Regions from separate parts of the Oxobacter pfennigii genome, predicted to be linked through region 1. Evidence: a T-box and tRNA genes for the amino acid it is inferred to sense, from the RefSeq annotation. Region 1 holds a T-box; the other holds one or more tRNA genes.
The links. The T-box of region 1 lies ahead of leuS (leucine--tRNA ligase). A T-box ahead of a tRNA ligase gene usually reads a tRNA of that ligase, here a tRNA-Leu.
Positions count from the first base shown of each region.

Region 2: it encodes a tRNA-Leu, which carries the amino acid that the T-box ahead of leuS (leucine--tRNA ligase) is inferred to sense. The anticodon was not compared.

Region 1 is NZ_LKET01000011.1:12,324-16,730, forward strand. It holds gene cobS (adenosylcobinamide-GDP ribazoletransferase) at 1-484, opposite strand, end outside; gene cobU (bifunctional adenosylcobinamide kinase/adenosylcobinamide-phosphate guanylyltransferase) at 494-1,042, opposite strand; T-box leader at 1,468-1,714, shown strand; gene leuS (leucine--tRNA ligase) at 1,829-4,264, shown strand; gene OXPF_RS00625 (type I glutamate--ammonia ligase) at 4,345-4,407, shown strand, end outside.
Region 2 is NZ_LKET01000016.1:103,051-107,457, forward strand. It holds tRNA gene OXPF_RS02130 (tRNA-Gly) at 1-61, shown strand, start outside; tRNA gene OXPF_RS02135 (tRNA-Gly) at 67-140, shown strand; tRNA gene OXPF_RS02140 (tRNA-Arg) at 158-233, shown strand; tRNA gene OXPF_RS02145 (tRNA-Lys) at 321-396, shown strand; gene OXPF_RS02150 (MtnX-like HAD-IB family phosphatase) at 988-1,662, shown strand; tRNA gene OXPF_RS02155 (tRNA-Leu) at 1,764-1,846, shown strand; gene OXPF_RS02160 (HAAS signaling domain-containing protein) at 1,981-3,006, opposite strand; gene OXPF_RS02165 (PadR family transcriptional regulator) at 2,999-3,268, opposite strand; gene OXPF_RS23265 (hypothetical protein) at 3,410-3,535, opposite strand; RNA gene ssrS (6S RNA) at 3,997-4,185, shown strand; gene thrB (homoserine kinase) at 4,251-4,407, opposite strand, start outside.

The sequences.
Region 1 (4,407 bases):
CTTTTTCCCTTGGATATTTGGCAATTGTAATACCGTAAAGCATGGATGTCCTGGCTATAACCGGTGCGATAATCAGTGTATACAGCGCCTGGCTATAGCTAAGGCCCCATATCAATGATATTTTTACAAATACTGCAAATATAAGGGAAAGTGCTCCCATGGCACCTATTCTGCTGTCCTTCATTATCTCCAGCATTTTATCCTTTGTTCTGGAGGAAAAAATACCGTCGCAGGTATCCGAAAGCCCGTCCAAGTGCAATGCTCCCGTTATTGAAGCCCAGGATAAAACAGCAAGGATGGCAGCAAACATGTAGTTTCCGGTGTGACGTGCAAGATAATACACTGCCAAATTTATAAGCCCTACAACAAGGCCTACCACCGGGAAGAATATGCTTCCTCCTCTGAAATCCTCCGGCTCTACCGGAACCTCTTTATTTATTGGAATTCTCGTGAAAAACTGCAGCATCAATATAAGCCTGTTCATATTTTTCACCTACTTAATTTTAAGGGGTATGCCGCAGACAGCCAAATATACTTCATCTGCTTCAGCTGCAATCATCTGGTTCATCCTTCCGGCAATATCCCTATACACTCTGGTCAATTTGTTTCCCGGAACCACACCCATGCCAAGTTCGTTTGTCACGACTACTAAATATACATTCTTTTCCCTTGCAATTTTTAATAGTTTACCTACTTCATCAGCAATAAGGTTTTCTATTTCGTTTATTCTTTCCATTCCTAAGTCTTCCCACTCCAACTCGTAGTGGAACATGAGATTGGTAACCATTATGGTTATGCAATCCAGAATCATTACTTTTTCCTCTACATCCTTCAAATGTATATCCATGTCTTTAAAGCATTCTACAGTCCTCCAGCTCGACGGTCTGGATTCCTTATGCTTTTTAACCCTGTCCTTCATTTCATCATCAAATGCAACGGATGTAGCTATATAAAGAACCCCTTCCTTATTTTCAAGAAGAGACTGGGCAAAACTGCTTTTTCCGCTTCTGGCTCCGCCGGTTACTAAAATGATTTTTGACATAACTTCACCTTTTTATCACAGAAATAATATTTGCTGTGATTTTCCTCCTGCATATTTGATTTAATCCCCGTAATATTACTTATTTATTATATCATGAATTTTACTATGTGAAATTCATGTCGCAATATATCCTGCAGGGATTTATTATATCATGAAATTTGCTCTGCAAATTCCATGTTGAATGAATTCGTATGGCATAGCCATACGAATTCATTATAACATAACCTTAAAACGTGGCACATACAAAATCAATTTTCTTCTCCCATGTTTCATTTATGGAAATTTTGCATATAATTTATACTAAACATATGACATATTGTAAATATATATATATAACTCAAACATTAATAGACTTAAAAATACTTTATTTTTATTTACCTTTGTAGTAATATTATGTTATATTTGATGCTTCTTCTATGAAGCAGCCATAGGCTATGATGGAGAACAAGGATATTTCTTTTGATTTAAGAGATCTGCCGGGCGGTGAAAGGCAGCACGAAGATTATCAAACTCGCTCCTGAGCCTGCAACCGAAAGTATTTATTAGGCTTGCACGGCTTCCACCGTTAAAGGGAACAGCATATTATTATGCGCGGCATACTATGTATGCCGAATAAGCTGGGTGTTAAACTAATTAGAGTGGTACCGCGGAAGTGAGCCTTTCGTCTCTTACAGATGAAAGGCTTTTATTGTGAATAAATAAGTCAGGCGCATATCTTAAATCTGCATCATACCTGTTGCTTAATAAGAGATGTGAACCCTGACATTAAAACAAGGAGGATAAATTATGTCCACATATTCGACTGACATTGATAAAAAGTGGCAGAAAAAATGGGAAGATACCGAACTTTATAAATTTAATATGGACAGATTGGATAAAAAGCTTTATTGCCTTGAAATGTTTTCATATCCCTCAGGTGCAAAGCTCCATGTAGGACATTGGTACAACTACGGCCCTACGGATTCCTGGGCAAGGATGAAAAGAATGCAGGGCTATGAAATATTCCAGCCTATGGGCTTTGATGCTTTCGGCCTTCCGGCTGAAAACTACGCCATAAAGACCGGAATCCATCCTCAGGATTCCACGTTGAATAATATTGAAACCATGGAAAGGCAGCTTAAGGAAATGGGAGCCATGTTTGATTGGGACCATGAGGTTAAAACCTGTATGCCCGATTATTACAAATGGACCCAGTGGGTTTTCCTCACATTATATAAAGCCGGCCTTGCATACAGAAAAGAGGCCCCCGTTAACTGGTGCCCCAGCTGCAACACCGTTCTTGCCAACGAGCAGGTACAGGACGGCTCCTGTGAACGCTGCGGAACCGAGGTTACAAGGAAGAACCTTACACAATGGTTTTTAAGGATTACCAATTATGCCGATGAGCTTTTGGAAAAGCTGGATACCATAGACTGGCCGGAAAAAACCAAGGCAATGCAGAGAAACTGGATCGGAAGATCCACCGGTGCTGAATTGACATTCTCTATCGCTGACAGTAATTTAACCTTCAATGTTTTCACCACCAGACCGGATACCCTCTTTGGAGTTACTTATGTCGTGCTGGCACCTGAAAATGAACTGGTGGATAAAATTACTACCGCCGAATATAAAAAGGCTGTGGAAGAATACCAGGACGCCGCAAGAAAGCAAAGTGAAATTGAAAGGCTGTCAACTACAAAGGAGAAGACCGGAGTATTTACAGGAGCTTATGCCATCAACCCCATAAACGGCGAAAAAGTGCCTGTTTGGACTGCAGATTATATTCTTAATACCTATGGAACAGGCTGTGTTATGGCAGTTCCAGGCCATGATGAAAGAGATTTTGAATTTGCTGAAAAATTCAATTTGCCCATAATAAGAGTAGTTAAGGGAGCTGAAGGAAATGATGATCTGCCTTTTGTCGAATACGGAGTGTCGGTAAACAGCGGAGAGTTCTCCGGACTTGCTACCGAGGATGCTAAAAAAGGCATTGTGGAAAAGCTTGCTGACCATAATAAAGGAGCTTTAAAAGTAAATTACAGGTTAAGGGACTGGCTGGTATCCAGGCAAAGATACTGGGGGGCACCCATACCCATGATTCACTGCGATAAATGCGGTGTGGTTCCCGTTCCCGAAGAAGATTTGCCGGTACTTTTACCCTACAACGTTGAATTTGCACCGGACGGAAAATCACCTTTGGCAAAAAGCGAAGAATTTATGAATACAACCTGTCCTCACTGTGGTGGACCTGCAAAGAGGGATCCGGATACTTTGGACACATTTGTATGCTCTTCATTTTATTTCTTAAGGTATCCTGATAATAAGAATTCAGATAAGATTTTTGACAAGGACTTAGTAAATAAGATGCTTCCTGTCGACAAATATGTGGGGGGAGCAGAGCATGCTTGCATGCACCTTTTATATGCTAGATTCGTTACAAAGGCATTGAGGGATTTGGGATATCTTGATTTTGATGAGCCTTTCCTCTCACTTGTGCATCAGGGCACCATATTAGGACCTGACGGCAACAAAATGAGTAAGTCCAGGGGAAATGTTGTTTCTCCTGATGATTATATATCAAAATTCGGCTCCGATGTATTCAGGCTCTACCTCATGTTCGGCTTTGCCTATATTGAAGGCGGTGCCTGGAGCGATGAAGGTATAAAAGCCATTGACAGATTCTTGGACAGAATCGAGCGTCTGACTGCAAGGGTGGGTGAGATAAAAACCTCCGGCACCGTAGGAAAGAATGAAAAAGATCTTAAATATGCAATAAATTATGCTGTAAAGGGTGTTACTGAGGATGCCGATAAGTTCCAGTTCAATACTGCCATTGCAAGGATGATGGAGCTTCTTAACGCCATGTACAAATATGATTCGGATACAGAGGATAAAAATGCTGAAATATTTAAAGAAGGACTCACAACTCTTTTAAAATGCCTAGCTCCTTTTGCGCCACATTTCACTGAGGAAATGTGGGAAAAACTCGGCATGAATTATTCGGTATTCAATGAATCCTGGCCTGCATTTGATCCTTCGGCATTAATAAAGGACGTAGTTGAGCTTGGAATTCAGATTAACGGTAAAATACGTTCTAAAGTTGAAGTACCTTCTGACATGCCGGAAGAACAAATCAAAGAAACAGTCCTTGCCGATGAGAAAATAACGGTAATGTTTGAAGGCAAATCCGTAAAGAAGATCATCGTTGTCAAAGGAAGACTTGTAAATATAGTTATTGGCTGAAAACAGGGCATATGCCCTGTTTTTTTATGCAGCATTTTGTTATAATAATTAATACATTATAAATTATAGAGGTGTATAAAATGGTCATTAATACTCAAAAATCAGCAAATGATACCCTGGTATATACAATTAAAAGCAAAGAC
Region 2 (4,407 bases), on a different contig from region 1:
TTGATAGAGCGTCGCCTTGCCAAGGCGAAGGTCGCGGGTTTGAGCCCCGTTTCCCGCTCCAAACCTGCGGGTGTAACTCAATGGTAGAGTGTCAGCCTTCCAAGCTGATTACGTGGGTTCGATTCCCATCACCCGCTCCAAGTTTGTATCCAGGTGGGCGCCCATAGCTCAGTGGATAGAGTTACAGACTTCGAATCTGGAGGCCGTAGGTTCAAATCCTACTGGGCGCGCCAAAACCATTGAAACTACTAGGATTCGAAAAATAATACATCGAAGATAATTTGTCACACCTTTCCCACATAGGGAAAGCAAAAAAATATGGGCCATTAGCTCAGTTGGTAGAGCACCTGACTCTTAATCAGGGTGTCCCGGGTTCGAGTCCCTGATGGCCCACCATGAAATAGAAAAGCCTAACGTATCAATAAATTGAGACGTTGGGCTTTTCTATTATATTGAAATGCGGACGCTGTATTTAATGTTTACGGCTAATCATGTTATCGGCTTTTTACATTCAATCAACCTTCAATTATAGAAAGCATTAACGAGGACAAGGTAGAATTTACAGGGCAAACGTGATTTAATCACTTACTGGTTCATTTAAATAGGAGCTGATGATACTTATTTTCTCTTCTAAGTTTTTGCTAATACCAAAAATATCATAGGTAATTCTTATATATGGTGTAAGCTCTGTATCTATTCTGTTATGAAAAGTAATTGCTAAAGAGATGAAAATCAGCACAGCACTATCATAATAATTACCTTCTCATGCTGCAAACCATAACGCTCTCATTTGCAATATTTTAGTAATCATTGCTACAATAATCAACTGTTATTATACGCTTATATTATAACTTATTTTTTAATGGCAACAAAATAAGCCTTGCAGTAAGAAATACTGCCTGGCGTAGCCGATATTTCATTCACTTTTTACATACGTATGTTAAAATATAATGTAAAACAAATGCTGTACATATAGAGGTGTTAATATTGAAGAAACTGAACAATAAACCTGTGGCTGTTATTTGTGATTTTGACGGGACTATATCGCTAAAAGATGTTAATACGGCAATATTCGAGCATTTTGGAAATGAAGAAACCAGGACAATAGAACAAAGTTATAGGGGGAGCCTTATTGGCCTGAGAGAAAGCCTGCAGACCCAATATGAGAAAATAAGGGTAAGCGAAGAAGATTTTTTTGAGTATGTTGATAGGTATATGGAGATAGACAGTGCTTATTTTGATATGCTTGACTATGCAAGGGATAATAATATCCTTACTATCATTTTAAGCGGCGGATTTATAAACTACGTTAAAAGGCTGTTCAATAAGTACGGCCGAAGCATAGATATACCTGTATTCTCCAACAGTCTGGAGATAAAGGATGGAATTATGGCAGCAAAATACGGGGAGGTTCCGGATTGCATAAAGGATTACGGACCTTGCGGCATATGCAAATATAAATACATGATGCAGTATAAAGACAAATTCAGCTTAGTATATGTAGGGGACGGGTTTACAGACAGATGTGCCGCAGAAGCTGCCGATGTGGTCTTTGCAAAGGATAATTTGGCTGTATTCTGTTTACAGAACAATATAGAATATATCAATTATAAAAGCTTCAGAGATGTTCTGGAGTATTTAGAAAACCTGCCTGAAGATTAGAGCACAGTATTAAGTTACCAATGAAAATGTTGAAATTATATGTTGACGGCAAATTATAAACATAGTATAATTTATTCTTGTCAGGATTAAAACTGATATATGCGAGAGTGGCGGAATTGGCAGACGCGCACGTTTGAGGGGCGTGTGGGCAACCGTACGGGTTCAAGTCCCGTCTCTCGCACCAAATTAATATAATCCGAACCATTTACGACAGGTTAATCCTGTTGATGAAGGGTTCGGATTTGTGTTATATATCTAAAAAATAAGATAGAGGATGCCTTTTCATTCCGGCATCCTCTATCTTTTGTATCGCGGTTATTACTGCTTCCTGTTTTTTAGAGTTCTGTAAACTGCATGACCGCATTCCACCAATGAACAGACTGCAACAACAATGGAAATAAAAACAATAAATGCATTTATTCCACTCGTTCCCATAAAGCGCAGGAAATCAGAGCTGCCCCAATCAACAGCCAGCAGAAAAGATGTGAATTCCGCGCTAAACAAATCGGGCCTGTTTAGCAGGTAAATTATTATGCATGTGCTTACTATATTGTTTACAATAACTGCGCCGCAAACAAAAGGCGTCCATCTACGGGCCTTGATCTTGGAAATGCATTCACAAACGCCCAATAAAGCAATACAAGCAACAGCAGGGACACAGATTGCCAAAAATGCGGCGCTAAAAAGGGTGTGTATTTGCACATCACCATTTTGGATAACGAAAGCGATAGGCAAAAATCCACTGCACATTAAAATAGCCAAAACAGAGAATACAACGGTTAACACCAATTCAGTAATACTGTCGGACAATGGTATTTTGCCTTTATCATTAGGCAATACTTCCGGCAAATCTTCAATTTTCCATTCCTGTTCTTCGCTTTGGCCTGCTTTAGCCCCTGTACGTTCGGCAATTATAAAGCCAACCGTTGTCCATACGAGGGCCTGAAGGGCCGCAGATATGCCCATGGAAATACCCTTTGACAAAGTATTGCTTATTAAATAAGGCAAATCAACCATACCATCTTTTATAGAAGCAATAGCCCCCAGAATTATGCCAATAACCAAAACTACAATTCCGACCAGAGGAAGAACCCACTTTAGTACACGCACATAATCGTCGTAAATAGCCGGAGATATTAAATATCGGGGCTTTTGCCGATACTTCTCTGCTAATGAAGTGGGCGAACCCAATTTATACAATATCATCTTTATTTCGTTTTCATCTGCATGCTCCGACAACATGTCATAGATGTTAGATTTCAACTCTTTACTTACTTCATCCCGGTCTTTTTCCGAGAGGCGGCGTGTAACATCATAGACATAACGCTCAATCAAATTATCCATTATGGTCATCCTCCCTGCAGATGGATTCAATGTTGCTTTGTAGCTTCTTCCATTCTGCTATTAATTCTTTATACACCATTTCGCCTTTTTCACTGATAGTATAGTATTTTCGTGGTCTGCTCTCACTGGTATTCCAGTCGCTAACAAGTAAACCCTGGCTTTCCAGCCGACGCAAAAGGGGATATAGCGTGTTAGCTTCAATGTCTATTTGCTTTTCCTGCATTGTTTCAAGCAATGCGTAGCCATAGTGCGATTGTTTCAAACATCCCAAAACTGCCAGCGTTAAACTACCTCGGCGAAGCTCCGTGATAAAGTTTTGTATTTGCTCGTTCACTGGCATCATATCACCTCATTATCATTATACTGTGTGATACACAATAATATCAATTTAAAATTATTGTGGTTACGATACTGACATTGTGGTTTTCTCCACTTTGTTACGCATAAACATCAAAACAGCCTGGGCAAGAGAATTTACCTCTCGACTTACGGGAATGCATGCTTCCCATGCTTCCATACCGTCTGCCATTGAAGCCCTTTAACTTTATTGACGACGCTTAACAGTTACACGTGACTTGGGACAATGTTCGGTTCCCTTGCATTGAATATCTCATAACAATACGCTGTTTTAGAGGATAACTGCTGGTTAACATCAGCTTGTTACCTATTTTGAGGCTGTCTCAATAGTATTAACAAATACCTCGTAATATGTCGATACTTATATCGTTATAACGTCTTAAAACTCTGAAAACCTTAAAGTTACAGCTTAATTTAAAGAGTCTGAAGGATTGTGATAAAAGTTCCAAACTCAAAATGAGATGAGTTTTTTTAATCAGTAGAAGTCTTTTTTATTTACTTGAAAATATGCATTAATAACTAATATTAGCAAAACTTGAATGTCATAAAAGGGGCATTATAGCTGTGTTTAGGCAAAATACTTATTGAAAAATATATAAAAAATTTATATAATGGAGATACTAAGATACATGCAAATTTCTGAAATATTCGTCAGACTTATATTTTGAACCTACAGAGTTAATAAGGGAGTCCTATATCTCATCACTGATATCAGGCCCAGTGTAAGTCCATTTATGGCAGGGGAAGATAGAGGTATGTATGCGGACACCCACCTATCGAGAGATAGGTGTCAAAATTAAGCAACGGTATTTCGGATAAAAGCTTAATACTATCTAACAAAAACAGAGGAGTGCACTCCTCTGTTTTTGTGTCATATATTATTTTTATCATTCAACAATCATTGCACCGGTATTATCGGCTTCTAAAAGCTTTATATCCCAATTGGTGCTTAATTTGCTGCAGCAGTTTTTAACCTTATCAATTGTGGATATGTCGCATATGATTGTCATGAGTGTTGGGCCTGAACCGCTTAAAAACACTGCG